2 regions of the Pseudochrobactrum albidum genome follow, and region 2 is predicted to be linked to the other one. Evidence: riboswitches for the same ligand, from Rfam matches in the RefSeq annotation. Region 2 holds a riboswitch; the other holds the start of a gene.

Region 1 (10,866 bases), on a different contig from region 2:
TGCAACCCCTCTGGCGCGCGCCCAATTGGGAGCAAGCCTTGCGCTTTATGGTGATGGGCAGCGTTCAGAAAAAGCCTTTGCCGCGGCATTGCGTCTGGCGCAGAGCGAGCAGGCAATTGCCGCACGCGCGGATTATGGCTCGCCATTGCGTGATGGTGCGGCAATATTGGCCTTGGCTGCCGAAAGCCGCCCAATGCCTTCCATTATGCCGCAATTGACTAAAATGGTCGGGGATATGAGCAATAAAGCCCGCTATACCAGCACGCAGGAACAGGCCTGGTTGCTGCTTGCTGCCAAAGGCTTGCACGATTCTGATGCTGACTTGTCACTCACCTATAATGGTGAGCCGCATCAGGGCGCATTATCCGAACGTCTGACCGGTGAGGAACTGGAGGCGCAGCCTGTGGCTCTTGGCAATCGCGGTGACAAGCCGGCAGAGGCGGTGATCACCACAGTGGCGGCGCCGGTAACAGCACCATCTGCAGGGGGCAATGGTTTTACGATCAGCCGCAGCTATTATACGCTGGATGGTGAGGAGGTTAGCGTTTCACAAGTTAAGCAGAATGAGCGTTATGTGGTTGTTCTGAAAGCGGCTGAAGGCAATAACTGGCCTTCGCGGGTGATGATTACCGATCTCTTGCCTGCCGGTTTTGAGATTGATAATCCACGTATTGTTAACAGTGCAGATCTGAGCAATTTCGGCTGGCTGGGGGAAACGGAAATTGCTCATAGCGAGTTCCGCAGTGATCGTTTTGTGGCAGCTTTCAACAGCCGTGGCGATGATGCCCGTGAATATACGGTTGCCTATATTGTTCGTGCGGTCACGCCCGGAACCTATGCGCATCCGGCTCCCTTTGTGGAAGATATGTATCGTCCGCAATATTTTGCACGCGGTGCAACCGGCATGATGCAGGTGCAGAAAGCGAAATGAAACCCTGAACTAAACTTTAAAAACCCCGCGTGAGATGATCAGGCGGGGTTTTATCTTTGGCGGCTTTGGTTGCGATAAATGCGCGGAAACCGCTTTAAATATTTGTGTTTAATACAGATGGCAGGCAAACCCATTTTGCGCTTATGCCCTGCATATGCGCTCATATGGCCGGCGGAGAGCTGCAGATTTTATCTGGTAAGAAAACGGATAATACAATCTGCCATGCACCCGTAGGGCGGGTGAAGATAATCTGTTACTGCAGGGCTGTATTTGTATAATACCGGCATGGCCTTGGAAAATGTTTTGAAGCCTTCCTCGCCATGATAATGCCCCATGCCGCTCATGCCCACGCCGCCAAAGGGCAGGCCGGAACAGGCAAACTGGTAGAGCGTGTCATTGATGCAGACGCTGCCCGCAACAATTCTGGATAATGCGGTTTCTGTAAAATCCCGATCCTTGCAAAAGCAATAAAGTGCCAGCGGCCGGTCGCGGCTGGTAATAAAGTGAATTGCCTCTTCATAGGAAGTATATGTTTTTACCGGTAACAGCGGGCCAAAAATCTCTTCCTGCATGATGGCGCTGTCATCGGCCGGATTAATTATCAGCATTGGCGGAAGACTATGATTTTCCTGTGTGTCAGCCGCGTTGCGTTTTTCCCAGAGCGGCACAATCTGATGACTGCGGATAGCGGCATCATCTGCCAGACCTGTCAGGCGCTTATACTGTGCAGCATTGATGATTGCGGTATAATCTTTTTGTGCCTGCGGCTGCGCATAGCGTTGGCCGACCTGCTTTTTTGCCTCATTGATAAAGGGTTCCAGCATTGTTTGCGGCAGCAGCACATAATCCGGTGCAATGCAGGTTTGCCCGGCATTAAAGAATTTTCCGGTCAGAATGCGGGCGGTGGCACGGGCAAGATCGGCATCCTGTGCGATCAGGGCAGGGGATTTGCCGCCAAGTTCCAGCGTAACCGGCGTGAGGTTTTGCGCTGCCGCAGCCATAACCTTCCTGCCCACAGCCGATGAACCGGTAAAAAACAGATGATCAAAAGGCAATTGTGCAAAAGCTGCCGCAGTTTGTGCATCGCCTTGTGCGATATTGACGCGGTTTGCAGGGAAAATATCACCCAAAAGACGCGCCAGATAGGCATTGGTATGAGGTGTATGTTCCGATGGTTTGAGATAGACATGGTTGCCCGCAGCAAGTGCTGATACAAGTGGCGTGAGAGACAGGTTAACCGGATAGTTCCACGGTGACATAATGCCAACAACGCCAAGCGGAACACAGCGGATCTCAGCCCGTGCAGGCCAGAATTGCCAGCCTGCGCTGCGTCTTTGTGGTTTCAGCCATTTTTTGAGGCGACGCAGACAGAAATCGATTTCCTTCAGCACAATCATGGCCTCTGCCATCATGCTTTCATGTGTTGAGCGGTGGCCGAAATCGCGGGAAATTGCTGCCGTCATAGCAGGCAGGCTGGCTTTGAACGCTGTGCGCAGGCGCAACAGATCCTCACGCCGCTGGCGTTCATCGGGGCGGTTTTTCTGCCATGCCGCCTGCAAGGTTTCAAATGTGGTGCGCAACGGGTCTGTCATGCGGGTTTTCCTGTGACTGAACGGGCAAAGCACCATTGTGCGGCATAATAAGTGCCGAGCACGAATAGCGGATTAAGCGGAATGTCAAAGCGAAATCGCCCATAAGCAAGGATGGAATCACTGATCACAAACAGCACGCTGCCAAGGGCTGCAATTTGTGCAGCTTGCTGTTGCGCCTTGCCGGCTGCAGGCAGGCAAAAAGCGCGGTTAACAGCCAATGCCGCCATTAGCGCCAATGCGGCAGCATAAATGGCAACAGGCACGGCCATGCCTGTTGGCAAGGTATGCCAGAGACCGGCAAAAATCAGCAGGGCTATGAGTGCAAAACCGGTGAAAATAAGCGGTTTGACAGGAAGATGATCAGATAAAAGTGCATAAATATAAGCGCAATGGGTGAGGAGAAAGCAAATCAGACCGGCCAGGAAATAATCTTGCGGCAGCATTAAAAAGAAATCGCCGCCAATGGCAAAGGCAAGGCCGAGCGCAATGGCATTGCGGTAGCGTGCGGAAAAAGGTGCTGCCAATGAGAGTGTATAGTAAAGCAGCAAGGCTGTGGCTGCCGGTTTGGTAAGATAATGCAGCCAACGCCATTGCGGAGCGATGGTTGCACCAAGCAATGTACCTGCTATGGCACCTGCGGCAAGCAGGCCATAGATAAGGGTTATAATGCTGGCAGTCTGTCTGCTTTTGAGTGCAGGATTGCTGTCCGTCATCTTGCCGGCCTCCCTTGTATGAATGATGCAGCCGGATAAGAACCGCCGGATATTACCTGAACGTAAACTGCATCATATAAGAGTAGCGCAAATCTGTTTCTGTGCAACTGCAATCATTTGGCCGGCGCGGGCAGATTATGGGCTTTCTCCTCTGATAATCCGGGAGTATTTTTTGCGCCATAGGCTGCAAAAAACATATCAACCGCAGATTCCACATTATAACGGATCTGTTCCTCGTCCGGCATATCCTGCATAACAGCAAAAAGGCGCTGGCGGTAAATACTGGCAAGAAAAAGCTCCGCCAGCTGATGGGCGGCATGTTGTATATCCGGCACTTTGATAATGTCTTGTCTGTTCAGTTCTTCGATATAATTTTTCAGTACGGACAGGCCACGGCGCGGGCCGCGCTCATAAAAACGCACCCCCATTTCCGGCTTGCGTTCTGTAACACCAAGGATTGTGCGCTGGGCGCTGATGACGATATCGGATGTTACCAGGCGCACCAGTGCAATGCCATAGGCTATCAGGCTCTCGCGGCTGGTGAGTTTATCGCCGTGATTATTGCTGATCTCGGTAAACAGGATATTGCGATGCTGCTCGCAAAGGGCTTCAAAAAGATCGTCCTTGCTATCAAAATAGACATAGATTGTGCTTTTGGAAACTCCGGCTTCACGGGTAATGTCATTCATGCTGGCGGCATCAAAACCCATATGCAGGAAAACACGCTGTGCCCCGTCCAGAATTTGCTGACGTTTTACCGGATCCTGTCCTGCACTGCAGCGACTGGACAGCCTTTTGACACCGGTCATACTGGCTGGCTCCTTTCAATAAAATGTGAGCGGGAAATCCTGAACATTTGAACCGATCAGTAAGATTTTAATTGATATGCCGCGCCGCTTGCTCTATGTCAACATCGAACTGATCGGTTTGATATGTGGCAGATTGCGGGGGCAGTCACAACGGCAACCTGCATTATTTTATCTTTTTTATATCTGCCGGTTCCGGTTTTATGAATACCGCCCGCCGATTACCATATGACAAAATTTACTCGTCCTATGCCTGTTTTGTAGAGAAAGCCGCCCATGTCCGCTCTTAAACCCGCTGAACAGCTTAATCCGGATGAAACATCCGCAGAAGATGCACCGCGATTTGACCATGCAAAGACAGAGCATATTGTGGCGCCGGCTGCGTTTAAACGTGTGCCGCAGACCGGAGACGGTGCAAGATCTGACACTGCGCCTGATCACACAGATTATGCCGGGCAGAAAAAGCCTGATGCTGCGGTATCCCTGCCTGCCAAACCCTCCCGCAAGCGCAAAATTCTCGGCGGCCTTCTGGCGGTGATTGTGGCAGGTGCGGCATGGTATGGCTATGATTGGTGGACGACAGGGCGGTTTATGGTATCCACTGATGATGCCTATATACAGGGTGATATCATGACCATGTCGCCAAAGGTTACCGGCTATATTGAGGATGTCTTGGTAAGCGCCAACAGCAGGGTAAAAGCAGGGGATCCGGTGTTTCAGCTGGATCGCGGCGATTATGAGATTGCCTTGCGCGAAAAAGAGGCAGCACTTGCCACCCAGCAACAGACACTTGCACGCATCCGGGCGCAAATTCTTGCAGCTGAGGCAGCTTTAACACAGGCGCGTGCCTCACAGCAGGCCTCAGCGGCAGTGCTTGCCAATGCGCAGGCAAGCATGGAGCGCATAACCAAATTGCATAATACGCGCTTTGTCTCCAATTCGGATCTGGATAAGGCGGTAACGGCGCTGGCACAGGCCAGAGCTTCTGATGCCAATGCACAGGCACAGATTGAGGCAGCACAGGCCAATATTGCCGTTTTAAAAGCACAATATAGCGAGGCTGAGAGCCAGACGCGCAGCCTTGAACTGGCGCGGGATAAAGCGCAGCGCGATTTGTCTTTCACCACAATCCGCGCGCCGTTTGACGGGGTGATCGGCAATCTGACCGGCAAAAAGGGTGATCTGGTGAGCGCGGGGCAGCGTATTGCTGCGCTGGTGCCGGTTGACGCGCTTTATATTGATGCCAATTTCAAGGAAACACAGCTGAAACGGCTGCATGGCGGCGAGAAGGTTTATTTTACTGTTGATGCCCTTGATGGCGAGAAATTTGAGGGGCGGCTGGATTCCCTGTCACCGGCTTCGGGCTCTGTCTTCTCGCTGCTGCCGCCAGAAAATGCCACGGGCAATTTCACTAAGGTTGTGCAGCGGGTGCCGGTGCGCATTGCTATTCCCGCCGCTGCACTGGCAAGCGGCAAATTGCGCGCGGGTTTAAGTGTTGTTGTGGATGTGGATACGCGCACCGGCAGCAGTGGGCAGTCTGCGGCAGCAAAAGAATAGGGCTGCTGTCATGACAGCCTCAACCACCATAGCGGGCGCATCTGCAGGCGCCGGAAATGCAGACAGGATTGATCCGAAAAAAGCCATTGCTTTTCTGGCAATGGTTTTTGGCATGTTTATGGCTATTCTCGATATTCAGATTGTGTCTGCATCATTGGCTGAAATTCAGGCCGGGCTTGGGGCAAGCTCTGAAGAAATTTCCTGGGTTCAGACCTCATATCTTATTGCTGAAGTGGTGATGATCCCGCTCTCCGGTTTTCTCGGGCGGTTATTATCCACGCGTGTATTATTCATGGTTTCTGCTGCCGGTTTCACGCTTGCCAGCCTGCTATGCGCAACGGCGACCAATATTGAGCAGATGATCATTTACCGTGCGATACAGGGCTTTATCGGCGGGGGAATGATCCCGAGTGTTTTTGCAGCGGCTTATACGATTTTTCCGCCGTCAAAACGTTCGGTTGTCTCTCCCATTGTCGGGCTGGTGGCAACATTAGCCCCGACTGTCGGGCCGACAATCGGGGGGTATTTGTCGCACACATTTTCATGGCACTGGCTTTTTCTTGTCAATGTGGGGCCTGGTATTCTGGTGGCAATTGCCGCATGGAGCTTGATTGATTTTGACAAGGGTGACAAATCCCTGCTCGATAAATTCGACTGGTGGGGGCTTGCTGGCATGGCGGCTTTTCTCGGCTCTCTGGAATATGTGCTGGAGGAGGGGCCGCGCAATGACTGGTTTGAAGATCATCATATTGTCATGATGAGCCTTGTGCTGGCGGCGGGGGCGCTGGTATTTTTCTACAGGGTTTTTACGGCAGAAGAGCCGATTGTTGATTTGACCGCCTTTCGCGATGTTAATTTTACCCTCGGCTCCGGCTTTTCCTTTGTAATGGGGGTAGGGCTTTACGGGCTGACTTATCTCTATCCGCTCTATCTTGGCAGTATCCGCGGTTATGATGCGCTGATGATTGGCGAGGCGTTGTTTGTCAGCGGGCTTGCTATGTTTATGAGTGCGCCGCTGGCGGGTTTTCTTTCTGCACGCATGGATCCGCGCCTGATGATGATGATCGGCTTTATCGGTTTTGCTTCCGGTACTTATCTGATGACAGGGCTGACAGCGGACTGGGATTTTGATGAGTTGCTGTTGCCGCAGATTTTGCGCGGTTGTTCAATGATGCTGTGTATGGTGCCGATTAATAATCTGGCGCTTGGCACCCTGCCGCCGGCGCAGCTTAAAAATGCTTCCGGCCTGTTTAACCTGATGCGTAATCTTGGCGGGGCTATCGGCCTTGCGGTGATTAACACAATGCTGATGCGCCGCAGTGATTTGCATTATGCGCAATTGTCTGAACATTTGAACAAGGGTAACCGCGCCGCAGAGGAAATGCTGGCCGGTCTTGCGGCAAAATATAATGCGGCAGGGCTTGATGGCGCAAATATCGCGCTGGTTAAGCTCTCTGGCATGGTGCGCGGGCAGGCAGCGGTTATGTCTTTTATAGATGTGTTTATGATTTTGACGGCGATGTTTGGCGTGCTGGCACTTTTTGCCATGATGATGCGCAAACCCGGTGAAGTGCCGAAAGATGCCGCCGGGCACTGAACGGGCTGAAAATTCAGCAGGAAAGAAAATGGCGGGAAGACCCGCCGTTTTTATTTATGCTGCCCGCCATATTTATTTATGCTGTATGAGTTGATTTTCCGCTGTCTTGCCGCATCAGATAAAGCGATGCACCGACAATCAAAAAGGCGCCCGGCCAGAAATTAATGGCAGGCGTGGCGGCAAAAACGATCCAGCCGAGAATAACATTAAGCGGCAGTTTGAGATCATCAAAGGGTTGCAGATAGACTGCATCGGCTGCGGAATAAGCGCTGATCTGGCAATATTGTGCCAGAGCGGTGAGCATGCCGATAGTGAGCAGGACAGACCAAATTTCTGCTGCAGGCGCTGCGATTTGCGGTATGCCGATGCCTGAGGCAAGCCACAATGTGGCATTGATGGGGGTGAGCAGTACCAGCATATAGACAGAGATGCTGGCCGGTGTCTCAAAGCTGGTAAGATATTTGGTCATCACAGAATAGCCTGCCCAGAGCGCAGCAGCAAGAACCGGCAACAGGGAATAGAGCGTATAACTGTCTGACCACGGGGCGATGATGATCAGCGCGCCGATAAAGCCTGCAAGCGTGGTGAGCAGACGGGTTTGGGTAACGCGCTCATGCAGAAATAGTTTTGCACAAAGAATGACAAAAAATGGCGATGTCATGGAGAGTGCGATAACCTGCCAGATCGGCACATGTGCAAGGGCAAAAATCCATACTTGCACGCCGGCTGCAGCCAGTGCCACGCGGATAATATGCAGCCCGAGATGATTGGTGCGCAAAGCCCTGGCGCCCTCACGGATCAGCAAGGGCAGGGTTAGCACAAGTGCAATGACATATTGCCAGAAAGCGATGATGACTGAGGGGATATTGGTGCGGCTGCCCGCCCATTGGGTGGCGATATTCACGCCGGCATAGGCGGCGCAGGCGGCCAGCATATAGGCCGCGCCGCGAATGCGCGGGTTAAGATGAGATGCAGAGGCAATTTGGCTCAACGGTGCTCTTCCTTTGTGTAAGCCTGTTACCCCAGGGTTTGGGAAATGCTACGGGAAGAAACCGCATGATGCAGACGGTAAAGCGCCGGCACATTGCTGTCAGCCCCGTTCTCTCTCATCCGGACTATGACCGTCGGCTTCGGAATTACACCGAATCTGCTGACCCTGAAACAGGATATTCAGGCGCTCGCGGGCTTCAGGCTTTGCCTGTTACCGCCGGTGGGGAATTTCACCCCGCCCTGAGAACTGGAATTCATGAAACTGAATTTATTTGTGCGGGCAATTTATGCCGGCGGTTTATTAAAATCAAGAGACGATGCAGACAAAACATTCCTGATAAGGCTGCGCATAAATATATGAAATCAATGATTGAAGCGCAGAATCCCCTTACACATAAAGACGGCTCAGCAGCCGTGTTTTTGCATATTTTCTCCTTGCAAAATAACTTTTTTCAGAAATTTCCGTACATTTAGCCAGTTAAATATAGTTCTTGAAATGCATTAAGCCGGTTATTTCAGTGAATATGACTGCTTTTCTTGTCATTTCCGTCAGATGTTCGGGTAGAAGCCTGTTGTTTTTTGGCGGAGAGATAAGGGGAGGGAGCAGATCAGCATGTATTACGATAAAGTTCAAAAAAACAAGATTACGCAGCAGCCGTGGTTTCTGGGTGTTTTTGCCCTGATCAGCTTTGCCGTTATCCTTTGGAGTAACTGGAAAATAGCAGCTGGCGCTGATGCGGCGGCCACAGGTGTTGCCGGCCTGCTGCAAATGACAGGCGGCGTTATAGCGGTTGCAGCCGTCACTTCGCTGGTTCTCACGCTGATACTCAATATGGTTGGCCGTTTGCCGTTACGTGCGCAAACCATTGTTGTCTGGTTTGGCTTGTTGCTTGCGGCCTTGTATTTCTTTGCCAGTTTTCAACTGTCTTACAGCTTTATCCTCTCAAAACTGCCGTTTCTGGTAACGCAAGGTGTGTTTACCACGGTTTATATTTCCGCAATTTCCATTGCGATTGCCTTTGTGCTGGCAATTATCGGTGCGATTGCCAAATTGTCACAAAACGGTTTTGCGGTAGCTATCGCGTCCTTTTACACGTCGTTTTTTCGCGGCGTTCCGCTCCTGATCCAGATCTATCTTATCTATCTCGGCATTCCGCAGCTTGGCTATGTGATTGATGCCGTGCCTGCCGGTGTGATGGCGCTTTCGCTTTGCTATGGCGCTTATATGACCGAGATTTTCCGCGGCGGTATTATGTCTATTCCGCGTGGCCAGTGGGAGGCTGCGCGTGCACTTGGCCTGCGTCCGGTTACCACAATGCGCAAGGTTATTATGCCGCAGGCTATGAAACTGATTATACCGCCGACAGGCAACCAGTTTATCGCCATGCTGAAAGATTCATCCCTTGTCTCGGTTATTGGTGTTTGGGAACTGATGTTTTTGGCGCGCACGCAGGGGCGTGAGGAATTCCGTCATCTGGAAATGCTGATTACCGCGGCGCTGCTGTATTGGGCTTTGTCGATCATTCTGGAACGTTGCCAGGCTGTGCTGGAACAGCGCATGAAACGGCAGGAACGCTGAACAATACCGAATATTCGTCTAGTCAATCTGGGAAGGCCAGCCCTTCTGGCCAAGGAGGAAAACATAATGAAAAATATAGTAATATCTGTTTTTGCTGCCGCTTTGACACTGGGAATTGCGCTTCCTGCTCAGGCAGGGGCAACACTCGACCGTGTGAATGAGAAAAAGGAGCTGGTTGTGGCAACGGCTGCCAATTGGGCGCCGCAATCATTTATGAAAGATGACAAGCTGGTTGGCTTTGATATTGATGTTGCCACTGAAGTAGCAAGGCGCCTTGGCGCGGCTGCCCGTTTTGTAACGCCGGAATGGGGGGTTATCACCGCCGGTCACTGGAATGGCCGTTGGGATATTTCCGTCGGCTCCATGACTCCGACAAGCGGCCGTGCGCGCGTTCTCGATTTTCCGGCTGTTTATTATTACACGCCTTATGTTTTTACCGTTCATAAGGATTCCAAAGCTGAAAAGCGTGCTGATCTGAACGGCAAGGTTATTGGCGTTGAGGGTGGCACAACAACAGAAGACTATATTAACGGCACATTGAAAATTGATGCTGTGGGTGTGCCTGAATTTAAATATGATGTGAAGCCGGGCGATATTAAAACCTATGGCGATAGTGTTGGCCCGCTTGATGACCTGCGCCTTGGTGATGGCACGCGCCTTGATGCAAGCGTATCGGCAATGCCGACTGTGGAGAATGCAATCAAGCGTGGCTATCCTATCCGTGCACTTGCAGATGAACCTGCATTTTATGAGCCGCTTGCCGCAGCGGTTGACAAGGGCGATCCTGAATTTACTGCCAAGATCAAAGAGATTTTTGAAGAGATGAAGGCTGACGGCACACTGTCTGAATTGTCAGTGAAATGGTACGGTGTGGATTACACCAAGCTGAAATAACCATCTTATTCAACCTGCCGGTTCCTGAAGTTGCCCCCGTCTTCAGGAGCCGTGCCTTGCCATATGGTTTTTGTATTTTCTGTTAGAAGCAGTTCTATTATGAGTTCATATCCAGCGACCTATTACAGCGCCACACGGGTGGCATCTTCTTCGTCTTTTGGTTCATTACAGCAAAATGTGCAGGCCGATATTTGTATTATTGGCGGT
Region 2 (10,866 bases):
AACAAGCCTCCTCCGAGCCGCCCAATACAGGGCAGCGGCAGCACCGCTCCCCTGTCGGTTCGTCGTCTCCATTATCTGTGACGGACGAATCAGGACGCTTCGATAAAAAACAGCGCAAACGTGCCCGCCGCCGCAAAGGCGGCAAAAAGACAGGCGCAAATGCACCATCAACCGGCGCTCAGGGTTTTGCTTCCGGCGCTGAAGGCACTGTTGCAACTGGTGGTCATGATAAAACCGCGCCTGCTGATAATGCCAAACATCAGACGCAGAAAGATAACTCCCAAAACAGCAAAAAATTTTCCGGCCGCCGCCGGCGCTCACGCCGCAAAAAAACACTGAACAACCCAGCCCCGGCTGTTCAGCGTGCCGGTACGCAAACAAAGATACAAGCTTCGCCACAGGCCAAATCTGCGGAGAAATCATTCACAAAGCTTCCGGCAAAGGCTTTGGCCGATAATCAAACGGAAAAACCCGCCTTGCAGCATAACGGCTCCGGCAACCATGCGGCATCTGCACCAGTTGCTCCCGCAAGGCGGCAGAATAACCAATTGCGCAGCTATGAGCCGCCGCTTTATGCGGCGCTGGATCTTGGCACCAATAATTGCCGTTTGCTTGTGGCCACCCCCGGAAGACCCGGCCAGTTCCGCGTTGTGGATTCATTTTCACGCATTGTGCGCCTTGGAGAGGGGTTTGGCACCAGCGGCCGTTTGTGCGATCAGGCCATGAACCGTGCGATTGAGGCGCTGAAAATCTGCCGCGACAAGCTGGAGAGCAAAACCATACGCCGCAGGCGCCTGATTGCCACAGAAGCCTGCCGCTCGGCCAGCAATGGCGCTGAATTTTTACAGCGCGTGCGGGAAGAAGCCGGACTGGAGCTGGAAATTGTTGATCGCAAGACAGAAGCAAGCCTTGCGGTTTCTGGTTGCGGCACATTGGTAAACCGTGAGACCGATGCTCTGGTGCTGTTTGATATTGGCGGCGGCTCTTCCGAGATTGCCCTGATTGATGTGACCTGCCGGCGTTCTTCACGCCTTGCGGAACATATCACAGCATGGACATCACTGCCGGTGGGTGTGGTTACGCTGGCGGAGAAATTCGGCGGGCGGGATGTGACACCGCAACATTATGCTGAAATGGTCAGCTATGTGGCTGATCTTCTGAATGATTTCAGCGAAAGACATAAGCTTGGAGAACTGGCCAAAAGCACACATTTTCATCTCCTTGGCACTTCCGGCACGGTTACCACACTGGCCGGCATCCATCTGGGGCTGGAGCGTTATGACCGCCGCCGCGTTGATGGTATGTGGATGGGTGCGCAGGATGTGACAGCTATGACCGCAAAGCTGTTATCATGGGATTTCAATACCCGTGTGGCCAATCCGTGCATCGGCGCGGATCGTGCCGATCTGGTGCTGGCAGGCTGTGCTATTCTTGATGCAATCCGCCAGATCTGGCCGAGTGAAAGATTGCTGGTTGCCGATCGGGGATTGCGCGAGGGCATTCTTACTGAGTTAATGTCGCGCGACGGGGCATGGCGCCATCGCCGCCCATATCGGGCAAAAGAAACCTATAATAAAAACAATTCCGTAAGGGATAGTCAGACAAAAGGCAGACAATCAATATGAGCGGCTCTGGAGGCAAGTCCGGCAAATCAAAATTTGGCAGCACAACCGGCGGCCGCGGGGGTGCGGGCACACGCGGCCTGCATATACGTGTCAAAAAAAAGGCCGGCAAAATAAAGGAGACCTCGCGCCGGTGGCTGGAGCGCCATATTAACGATCCTTATGTACAGCGCTCCAAGGCTGACGGATACCGCTCACGTGCGGCTTATAAACTTATCGAGATCAATGAACGCTATAATATTCTGAAAAAAGGCCAGAAAATTATTGATCTTGGCGCAGCACCCGGCGGCTGGAGCCAGATTGCCGCAAAAATTGTCGGCTCGGATGATAAAAATCCCCATGTTGTGGGGATTGACTATCTGGATGTTGATCCGCTGCCCGGAGTTACCCTGCTGAAAATGGACTTTCTGGATGACGAGGCGCCAAAAGCGATAATGGATGCGCTGGGCGATGCGCCGGATCTGGTGATTTCCGATATGGCTGCGCCAACCACCGGCCACCGCCGCACTGATCATCTGCGCACTGCCCATCTTTGTGAAGTGGCGGCGCATTTTGCTGTCTCTGTCCTGAAGCCTGGCGGGCATTTTCTTACCAAGACCTTTCAGGGCGGCACAGAGAATGATTTGCTGACCATGCTGAAACAGAATTTCCGTTCTGTGCATCACGTCAAGCCACCGGCTTCGCGGGCGGAATCAGTTGAGCTTTACTTGCTCGCCCGTGATTTTAAAGGCCGCGGGCAGAGTGAGGAAGAAGAATAGAAATTTTTCATTGCTTAAAAACGCAGACTCTGCCTGCGTTTTAATATTGGCCTGCGTTATTGCAGCTTTTTTGCATTGGTGGCTCTGCGCTCATAAAGCTCCTGCCCTGCTTCCGGTTTTAACCTGGCAAAAAAGAAATAAGCGAGCGAAGAAACAGCCCCGACACAGAAAAATGCCATATGAAAATCGCTCAATTGCAGCCCCTGCCCGTGCAGCAATGTGCTGATTTCAAGGATCACACCGGCAAAAGCCACACCGGTTGCAATGGAAACCTGCTGAGCTACAGCACTTAAAGGTGTTGCCTGACTGGTCTTTTCATTCGGTATTTCCGCAAAACCCAGCGCATTAACACCGGTAAAAAACATTGAGCGCAAAAAACCGCCCGCAAACAGCGACAGCAAAATAAAGCTCATCGGTGTTTGCGGTGTGAAAAAACCGTTCAGGATTATAAAAAAGGCGGCAGCCAAAGAACCCAGCATCATCAGCCTGCGGAAGCCAAAACAGGCAAAAATACGGGAGGCACCAAATTTCATCAGCATGGCACCAATGGCCGAAACAAAGGTGATCATACCCGATTGAAACGGATCAAGACCAAAGCCAAGCTGCAACATTAATGGCAGCAGAAACGGAATGGCGCCAATGCCAAGACGAAACAGGCTGCCGCCCGCCACGGCAATACGAAAAACATCATTTTCAAACAGGGATAAATCCAGAAGCGGATTTTCAACCCGTTTTGCATGGCGGATATAAAGCCCCGTACAGATCAGGCCGGTGCAGAGCGTAGCAATGCCGACAACAGGCGGCAGCGCCGGCAGGCTTACAACCGAGAGGCCAAATACCACACAGGACATGGCAAGGCCGGACAGGATGAAACCTTTGACATCCAGCTTGCGCGGCGCGGCGGCATCCAGCACCGGCAGATATTTTGTGGCAAACCATATACCCGCCACACCAATCGGAACATTGATGAGAAATATCCAGTGCCAGCTGAAATAAGTGGTGATGAAGCCGCCAACCGGCGGCCCGACCAGCGGTCCCACCATACTTGGTATTGCAAGCCACGCCATGGCATTAATCAGCTGATTGCGTGGTGTGGAGCGTAACAGCACCAGCCGCCCTACCGGTGTCATCATTGCACCGCCTATACCTTGCAAAAAGCGCGCCACGACAAAACTCAGCAATGAGCTTGCGGCCGCGCAGGCGACAGAACCGATAACAAAAACCGCAATTGCTGCACGAAATACATTGCGCGCACCGTAACGGTCTGCCATCCAGCCACTGACGGGAATAAACACAGCCAAGGAAACGAGATAGGATGTGAGCGCCAGTTTCAGGGCAACCGGACTGGTGCCGATATCCACGGCAATGGCTGCCAGCGATGTCGAAATGACATTGGAATCCATCTGCTCCATAAACAGAGCCACAGCCAAAACCAGCGGAATAATGCGATTCACAATACAAACCCTGAATATTTGCGATCTTTACTGACGGATATACAAGCCCGCTCTGTGAAATGACATGCCCATGATGCAAACACCTGCATTTTTTGCCGCACATATATGTGATCATAAAATTTTACAGGGGCAATATATAATGTGAAATATTTCTATAATTTCGGCTTAAAAAACAATGGATTGTGATAGCATCCCTGCAAACCAAGGTTGCTGTAATCATATCATAAAAGGCCGGTTCTCAGGGCTCATCCGACCATCTCAGCGGAAGAAATGCAGAAAATTTCGCTTTCGGGTTGCGCCGCCGGTAACAGGCTGTTACATTTGGTGAGTAGTTGGTAACAAGCAGAGCATCGGTAAGGGGCGATGCGTAGAGGTGTGAGATGACAGAGATCACCAAAAGCGCAATACTTTATACTATGATGATCATTTCGCTGAACACGGCTATTGCCTTAAGCGTGATCGGGCTGGATTTTCTGCCATAACGCAATGTGCAATCCGGCACAACCTGCATCAGGCGGGTTTGAAAAGCACGAAATTTTACTTGCAAATGAGGTTTCATAAGCCTGCCGGATTATTTCCGGCAGGCTTGTTGTTATTCATAATATGCATTATTCATAATATGCAGTGCAGGATATAGCGCGCAATTGCCGCGCCGGTTTTGTCATGATTACAGTTTCAGCCTGTCTGCCCGCGAAAAGATGCGCATGGCCTGCGCCTGCAAATGTTCTCAATGCTGTCTCTTTATAACTCGACACATCTCTTTATAAAATGTATGAGGGGCTGCGCAATCATGCGCAATGTTGTTCTCGGGGCGGGGTGCGATTCCCCACCGGCGGTATGAAGAGGCAACTCTTTGAGCCCGCGAGCGTCCGCTTTCTTTCAGAAAAACGGAGACAGCAGATCCGGTGCGATGCCGGAGCCGACGGTATAGTCCGGATGAAAGAGAGCAAAGACACGACATAAACAGCGCGCATTTTTAACAAGCGGGCTGCTGACAGCGTGAATTTGCGCCCTGATTCTAGTATCAAGAGATGAAACTATGAACCAGAGCTTGACCAACCCATCCTCTCCAAAAGTTGCTTTCATTCAGGCCCGCTGGCATGAGGATATCGTGGATGAAGCCCGCAAATCCTATATTACAGAACTCGCAAAACTCACCAATAACAGTATTGTGGTTGATGTTTTTGATGTGCCCGGCGTTTTTGAAGCACCGCTTCTTGCCCGCACCCTTGCCGATACCGGCAAATATGCTGCCATTGTGGCAGCCGGTTTTGTGGTGGATGGCGGTATTTACCGGCATGATTTTGTATCGGATGCCGTGATTAAGGGATTGATGCAGGCGCAGATGGAATCCGATGTGCCGGTTTTAAGCGTGGTGCTGACCCCGCATCATTACCATGACAGCAAAGAGCATCATGATTTCTTCCATGCGCATTTCAGCGTTAAAGGCCGTGAGGCTGCACAGGCCACCGTGCAGATTTTTGAAACCTACAGCAAAATCGAGGACTAAGCAGTCCGGAGCGGTTCCTGATTAAATCGGAACCGCCTGATTATTCTGCAATGCGGTGCGGATGGGTATAAACATCAAATTCCGCGCCGCGCACCAGTGCCACCAATGTAATATTCAATGCCTCGGCGGTACGGATCGCCAAGGCTGTTGGCGCTGAAATGGCAAGAATCACCGGCGCGCGGATTGCCGCAGTTTTCTGCACCATTTCCAGCGAAACGCGACTGGTCACTATCACCGCACCGCGCGCCGGATCTGCATATTCTGCCTTACCTGCCTTGCGCAACATAAATCCGGCCAGCTTATCAAGCGCATTATGGCGCCCCACATCCTCGCGCACTGCCAATATTTCCCCTCTGTCCTGACAGGTCTGATAAAAGCCGGCGGCATGAACCGCACCGGTTGCCCTGTGCATGACCTGCAAATCCCACATCAAATCTGCCGCATGCACAATCTGTTCTGCATGCAGGCTAAAATCACTTTGCGCAACAGGCGGAAATTCCCGCACGGCTTGTGTGATTGATTCAATGCCGCATAATCCGCAACCCACCGGCCCGGCCATATGCCGCCTGCGGGCAGTTAGCGCATCCCGTTTCTGATCAGATAATTGCATTTGCACATCAATACCGGCGTCAAAATGCCGGATATCCATGGTTTCAATCTCTGCCGCCTCGGTAATAATACCCTCGCAAAGGCTGAAACCTGCGGCAAAATCCTCAATATCGGCCGGACTGGCCATCATCACCGCATGCGTGGTGCCGCCATAGGAAAAAGCAACCGGCACTTCCTCCGGCACCTGCCTGAAAGATGGTTTTAAAACAGCATTGCGGCGGATAATATTATGAACCTCAACAATGGCAGACGGCATACCGGCATCTGCCTGCTCAATATTGCAGGTTTTTTCCATCAGCTTCCCTTTCCTCCCCGCTTTGGCATAATTATAGGCTGTGATTGAAAATTTATGCCAGCACTATAAATGCAGGAAAAAATTACGCATGCTTGCCTGTCCGCGTAATTTCAACAGGCAATCTGCGCTTTTAGGGTGGCAAGACTGCCGCGATACTATATCCTGAAACAGTAATTCATAAATGAGGTTCGCCCGATGGAAATTCGCCCGCTTAATGAAAATTTTGCCGTTACCGGCCAGCTGGCACCGCAAGATATCGCTGCAATTGCCGCGCAGGGCTACAAAACCCTGATCTGTAATCGTCCGGATCATGAAGCGGACGACCAGCCGGACTATGCATCGGTTGCACAGGCGGCAGAAAATGCCGGCCTCAGGGTTTATTTCATTCCCGTGGCAGGCGGGCAAATCACACAGGCCAATATTGATGATATGAGTGCCGCATTGGCAGAAGCACCGGCGCCGGTTCTTGCCTATTGCCGCTCGGGTGCGCGCTGCACCAATCTCTACGGCATTGTGCAACAGCTGAAACAGGGCTGAAACAACCAGACCGATAAGGGCTCCCGCCGCCTGTACAGATTTTAGATTCACCGGATCATTGCATGTCTATCAAGCTCCTGAGCGAAACCATTATCAACCAGATTGCCGCCGGCGAAGTGATTGAGCGCCCTGCCAGCGTGGTTAAGGAACTGGTGGAAAATGCAATTGATGCCGGTGCAACACGTATTGAAATTGTAACGGCAGGCGGCGGCAAAAGCCTGATCCGCGTGACGGATAATGGCAGCGGCATCCCTGCTGATGAGCTGCGCCTGGCGGTTTCACGCCATTGCACATCCAAACTCACCGATGATGTGCATGATATACGTGCACTGGGTTTTCGCGGTGAGGCGCTGCCATCTATCGGCTCGGTTGCGCGGCTTTGCATCAAATCACGCACGGCCGGGGCTGATTCCGGCTATGAGGTGGTGGTCAGGGGCGGGCATCTGGAAGGCCCGCGCCCTGTGGCAATCAATCGCGGAACGATTGCGGAGGTGAGCGACCTGTTTTTTGCCACACCAGCGCGGCTGAAATTTATGAAAACCGACCGCGCTGAAGCAACAGCCATAACAGAAGTGGTAAAACGCATTGCCATTTCTTTTCCCTATATCCGCTTTTCTCTTGCCGGCACCGACCGCAACCCGCTGGAACTGCCCGCCACCTGCAATGCGGGGGAAACTGTGGATGAAGCAGCCATGCTGGATCGCATTGCACAGGTGCTTGGCAATGATTTTTCTGAAAATGCGCTGGCGCTCGACAGTGTGCGTGAAGGCGTGCGCCTGACCGGATTTACCGCCATTCCGTCTTTTAACCGTGCCAATTCCATGCACCAGTTTGCCTATATTAACGGTCGCCCTGTGCGCGACAAGCAAATTTTTGGCGCGCTGCGCGGTGCCTATTCCGATGTGATAGCCCGTGACAGACACCCCGTTGGCGTGTTGTTTCTCCAGCTTGATCCGGCACATGTGGATGTTAATGTGCATCCGGCCAAGGCCGATGTGCGCTTCCGCGATCCGGGGCTTGTGCGCGGCCTCATTGTCGGCACCATCCGCCATGCCCTTGCGCAATCCGGCATCCGCCCTGCCACAAGCGGCGCGCAAGCCATGCTCAAGGCTTTTCAGGCACAGGGCTTTGAAAATCTCAATTCTGAATCCGCGCCGCAATCATCCGGCAATTTCACAGCATCACCCCGCCACTGGCAATCCGCCGCCCATCCGCCGGCACCGCGGCAGGAATGGTCGCCACAAACAGCGCATCCGGCACAGCGCCCGCTCTATCCGGATGAGCAGTCTGCGGCAGCGTTTCACCCCGCCGGTTTTGGCGAGGGGGCACAGGCAACAATTGCCCAGTTTGCCACGCCCAGCGCCGACAGCCGCGCGGCAGAAACAGAAGCGCCGGCCGAGATGCTGCGCAACCCGCTGGGCGCTGCGCGGGCGCAGATCCATGCCAACTATATTGTGGCGCAGACGGAAGACAGTCTGGTGATTGTTGATCAGCATGCCGCCCATGAGAGGCTGGTTTATGAGGCGCTGAAAAGCGCGCTGGAATCCAGGCCGATGGCAGCGCAATTGCTGCTGATTCCTGAGATTGTGGATTTGCCGGAAGAAGATGCCGAGCGCATGATTTGCCATGCGCCGACACTGGAACGTTTTGGCCTTAGTATTGAACGTTTTGGCCCCGGTGCCGTGGCTGTACGTGAAACACCGGCCATGCTTGGTGAAATGAATGTGCAGCAACTGATCCGTGATCTGGCCGATGAGATTGCCGAACATGATACCGCCAACGGCCTGAAAAATATGCTCAATCATGTGGCTGCAACAATGGCCTGCCACGGCTCGGTGCGCTCCGGCCGCCGCCTTAAAGGCGAGGAAATGAACGCCCTCCTGCGCCAGATGGAGGCAACCCCCGGCTCCGGCACCTGCAATCACGGGCGCCCCACCTATATAGAATTAAAACTGCACGATATTGAACGCCTGTTCGGACGCAGGTAAAGAACGGCTCGTAATATCAGGATTATAACAGGAGAGAACAATGAATATGTTTGCAAGCCAACGCGGTGGTGAGGCCAGACTGCGCTATCTTGACGGCGATTATCAGGTTCTTGAAGCCGGCTCCTATGTGCTATGTGCTGTAACCGGCGAGAAGATTGATCTTGATGATCTGCGCTATTGGAGTGTTGCCCGTCAGGAGGCTTATGTAAACGGCCTGATCTCCTATCAACGGGAAGTGGAAGCCAATCCCGATCTGCGCCGGCGCAGCAAGGCCTGATAGCGCCTGATTATAAAATGCCTGAACCGATTTTAAAAAAACTGCAGTCAAAATCAGCCGCAAATGTTCTGTTGCAGCTGATTGCATGAGGCGTTTTCTAAAATTCAAGGCTGCGGTCAAGATAATTCTGCCTTGTGGTGCGGATAATGCGCTGCAATATTTTTTCGCGGCCAAAATCCAGCCTGACATCAAACACAGCAATCTCTGACAGCCAGTTCCCCTCAATGGCCGGGCGCAAAGCGCGCAATCGCACAAAATCCTTGGCGGTTGTTGCAAGCTGCAAACCGGCGGCGCGGGCATCGGCCAGCAATTTGCCTATATCCTGCGGCTTATATTGATAATGATCCCCGAATGAGCGGCTTTCAACCACCTCGCCGCCAAGTTCTGCCACACTGGCATAAAATTTTTGCGGATTGCCGATACCGGCAAAACAAAGAAATTTTTTATCCTTAACCGGCTGTCTGGCCACCGAGACCAATTTTGCATCAAAAAACGGCTTATTGGCGCGTGCAGCCATGCGGATCACATTTTCAGATGCATCTGCGCCCTGCTGATGATCCGGCGTGATGCGCAATAATGCAGATGCCTTTTGAAACTGCGTTGCCAGTGCGGCGCGCAAGGGCCCTGCCGGAATAACCCTGCCATTACCGATGCCGCGCACCGCATCCACCACCACCAATGCATAATCATAGAACAAACGGGCACTTTGAAAACCATCATCCATAATGATGAAGTCACAGCCCTGCTGCTGCAAAAGCTGTGCCGCTTTATACCGATCCGGCGAAACAGCAACTTTGGCATAATGTGCCAGCAACAAAGGTTCATCCCCCGTCAAAGCAGCATTATCTGCCCCGGCATCCACCAGATGCACATCTTTGAAACTGCCGCCATAACCGCGCGAAACAATGCCCGGCACCAACCCTTCGGCTTTGGCGGCCTGTGCAAAGGCAATGCATGTTGGCGTTTTGCCCGCGCCGCCCACAGTAAAATTGCCGATACATAAAACCGGCAGGGCAATGTGCGGTGGTGATGCCTGCATTATCCTGCGGGAGGCTACATGATCATATAAAGCTGCCAGAGGCGATAATAAAAATGCCCGCCAATCCGGCTTATGCCACCAGAAAGATGAAAGTGATGATGATTTGCGACCCGCCATGCCTGTTACTCCGGCGGATTATGCGCCGCAGAAAAATCGCAGGCACTGCCCGACAGGCGTGACTTGACCACCAGCGGCGAAATAAAAGGCTCAAGTGCTGCAACTGTGCGCTCCAGAGCCCCGCGCATATCCCCGACAGTGCGCTTGCCTGCCTCAGTCATGGTTTTCAGCCTGTCCGGATTGTTGAACAGAAAATTAACTGCACCGGCCAGCATATTATGATCACTTACAAGCTTGGCGCCGCCATTCTTGATAAGCCGCTGATAGGATTCACGGAAATTCTGCACATTGCGCCCCGATAAAACCGCCGTGCCAAGCATGGCCGGCTCCAGCGGGTTCTGCCCGCCTTGCCCTGTGAGGGATTTGCCCACAAAAGCTATTTGTGACAGACGCAGATAAAGCCCCATTTCGCCAATTGTATCACCAAGATAAACCGCTGTTTGCGGCGTAATTTCCTCACCAAGGCTGCGTTGTGCAACAGACAGGCCTTTTGCCTCAATCATCATGCGGATAGATTCTGCCCGCTCCGGATGGCGCGGCACAATCATTGTGAGCAGGTCAGGATGGCGCGTTTTGAGCATATTATGCACATTTGCCGCGATCTCCTCCTCTCCCTCATGGGTGGAGATGGCAGCCCAGACCTTTCGCTTGCCAATCAAC

What was found. Region 2 has a riboswitch for FMN ahead of ACSTTO_RS12255 (6,7-dimethyl-8-ribityllumazine synthase). Riboswitches for the same ligand answer to the same signal wherever they lie in the genome.
Region 1: another riboswitch for FMN. It lies ahead of ACSTTO_RS03190 (DMT family transporter); the one in region 2 lies ahead of ACSTTO_RS12255 (6,7-dimethyl-8-ribityllumazine synthase).

Annotation. Positions count from the first base shown of each region.
Region 1 is NZ_JBPVTR010000018.1:54,456-65,321, reverse strand. It holds gene ACSTTO_RS03220 (alpha-2-macroglobulin family protein) at 1-931, shown strand, start outside; gene ACSTTO_RS03215 (coniferyl aldehyde dehydrogenase) at 1,120-2,523, opposite strand; gene ACSTTO_RS03210 (lysoplasmalogenase) at 2,520-3,236, opposite strand; gene ACSTTO_RS03205 (TetR/AcrR family transcriptional regulator) at 3,350-4,045, opposite strand; gene ACSTTO_RS03200 (HlyD family secretion protein) at 4,319-5,599, shown strand; gene ACSTTO_RS03195 (DHA2 family efflux MFS transporter permease subunit) at 5,610-7,196, shown strand; gene ACSTTO_RS03190 (DMT family transporter) at 7,273-8,187, opposite strand; FMN riboswitch at 8,291-8,438, opposite strand; gene ACSTTO_RS03185 (amino acid ABC transporter permease) at 8,800-9,765, shown strand; gene ACSTTO_RS03180 (transporter substrate-binding domain-containing protein) at 9,832-10,659, shown strand; gene ACSTTO_RS03175 (NAD(P)/FAD-dependent oxidoreductase) at 10,759-10,866, shown strand, end outside.
Region 2 is NZ_JBPVTR010000024.1:254,307-265,172, forward strand. It holds gene ACSTTO_RS12240 (Ppx/GppA phosphatase family protein) at 1-1,625, shown strand, start outside; gene ACSTTO_RS12245 (RlmE family RNA methyltransferase) at 1,622-2,380, shown strand; gene ACSTTO_RS12250 (DHA2 family efflux MFS transporter permease subunit) at 2,437-3,834, opposite strand; FMN riboswitch at 4,633-4,786, shown strand; gene ACSTTO_RS12255 (6,7-dimethyl-8-ribityllumazine synthase) at 4,874-5,344, shown strand; gene fdhD (formate dehydrogenase accessory sulfurtransferase FdhD) at 5,385-6,209, opposite strand; gene ACSTTO_RS12265 (protein tyrosine phosphatase family protein) at 6,444-6,785, shown strand; gene mutL (DNA mismatch repair endonuclease MutL) at 6,848-8,773, shown strand; gene ACSTTO_RS12275 (DUF2093 domain-containing protein) at 8,814-9,050, shown strand; gene lpxK (tetraacyldisaccharide 4'-kinase) at 9,148-10,206, opposite strand; gene waaA (lipid IV(A) 3-deoxy-D-manno-octulosonic acid transferase) at 10,212-10,866, opposite strand, start outside.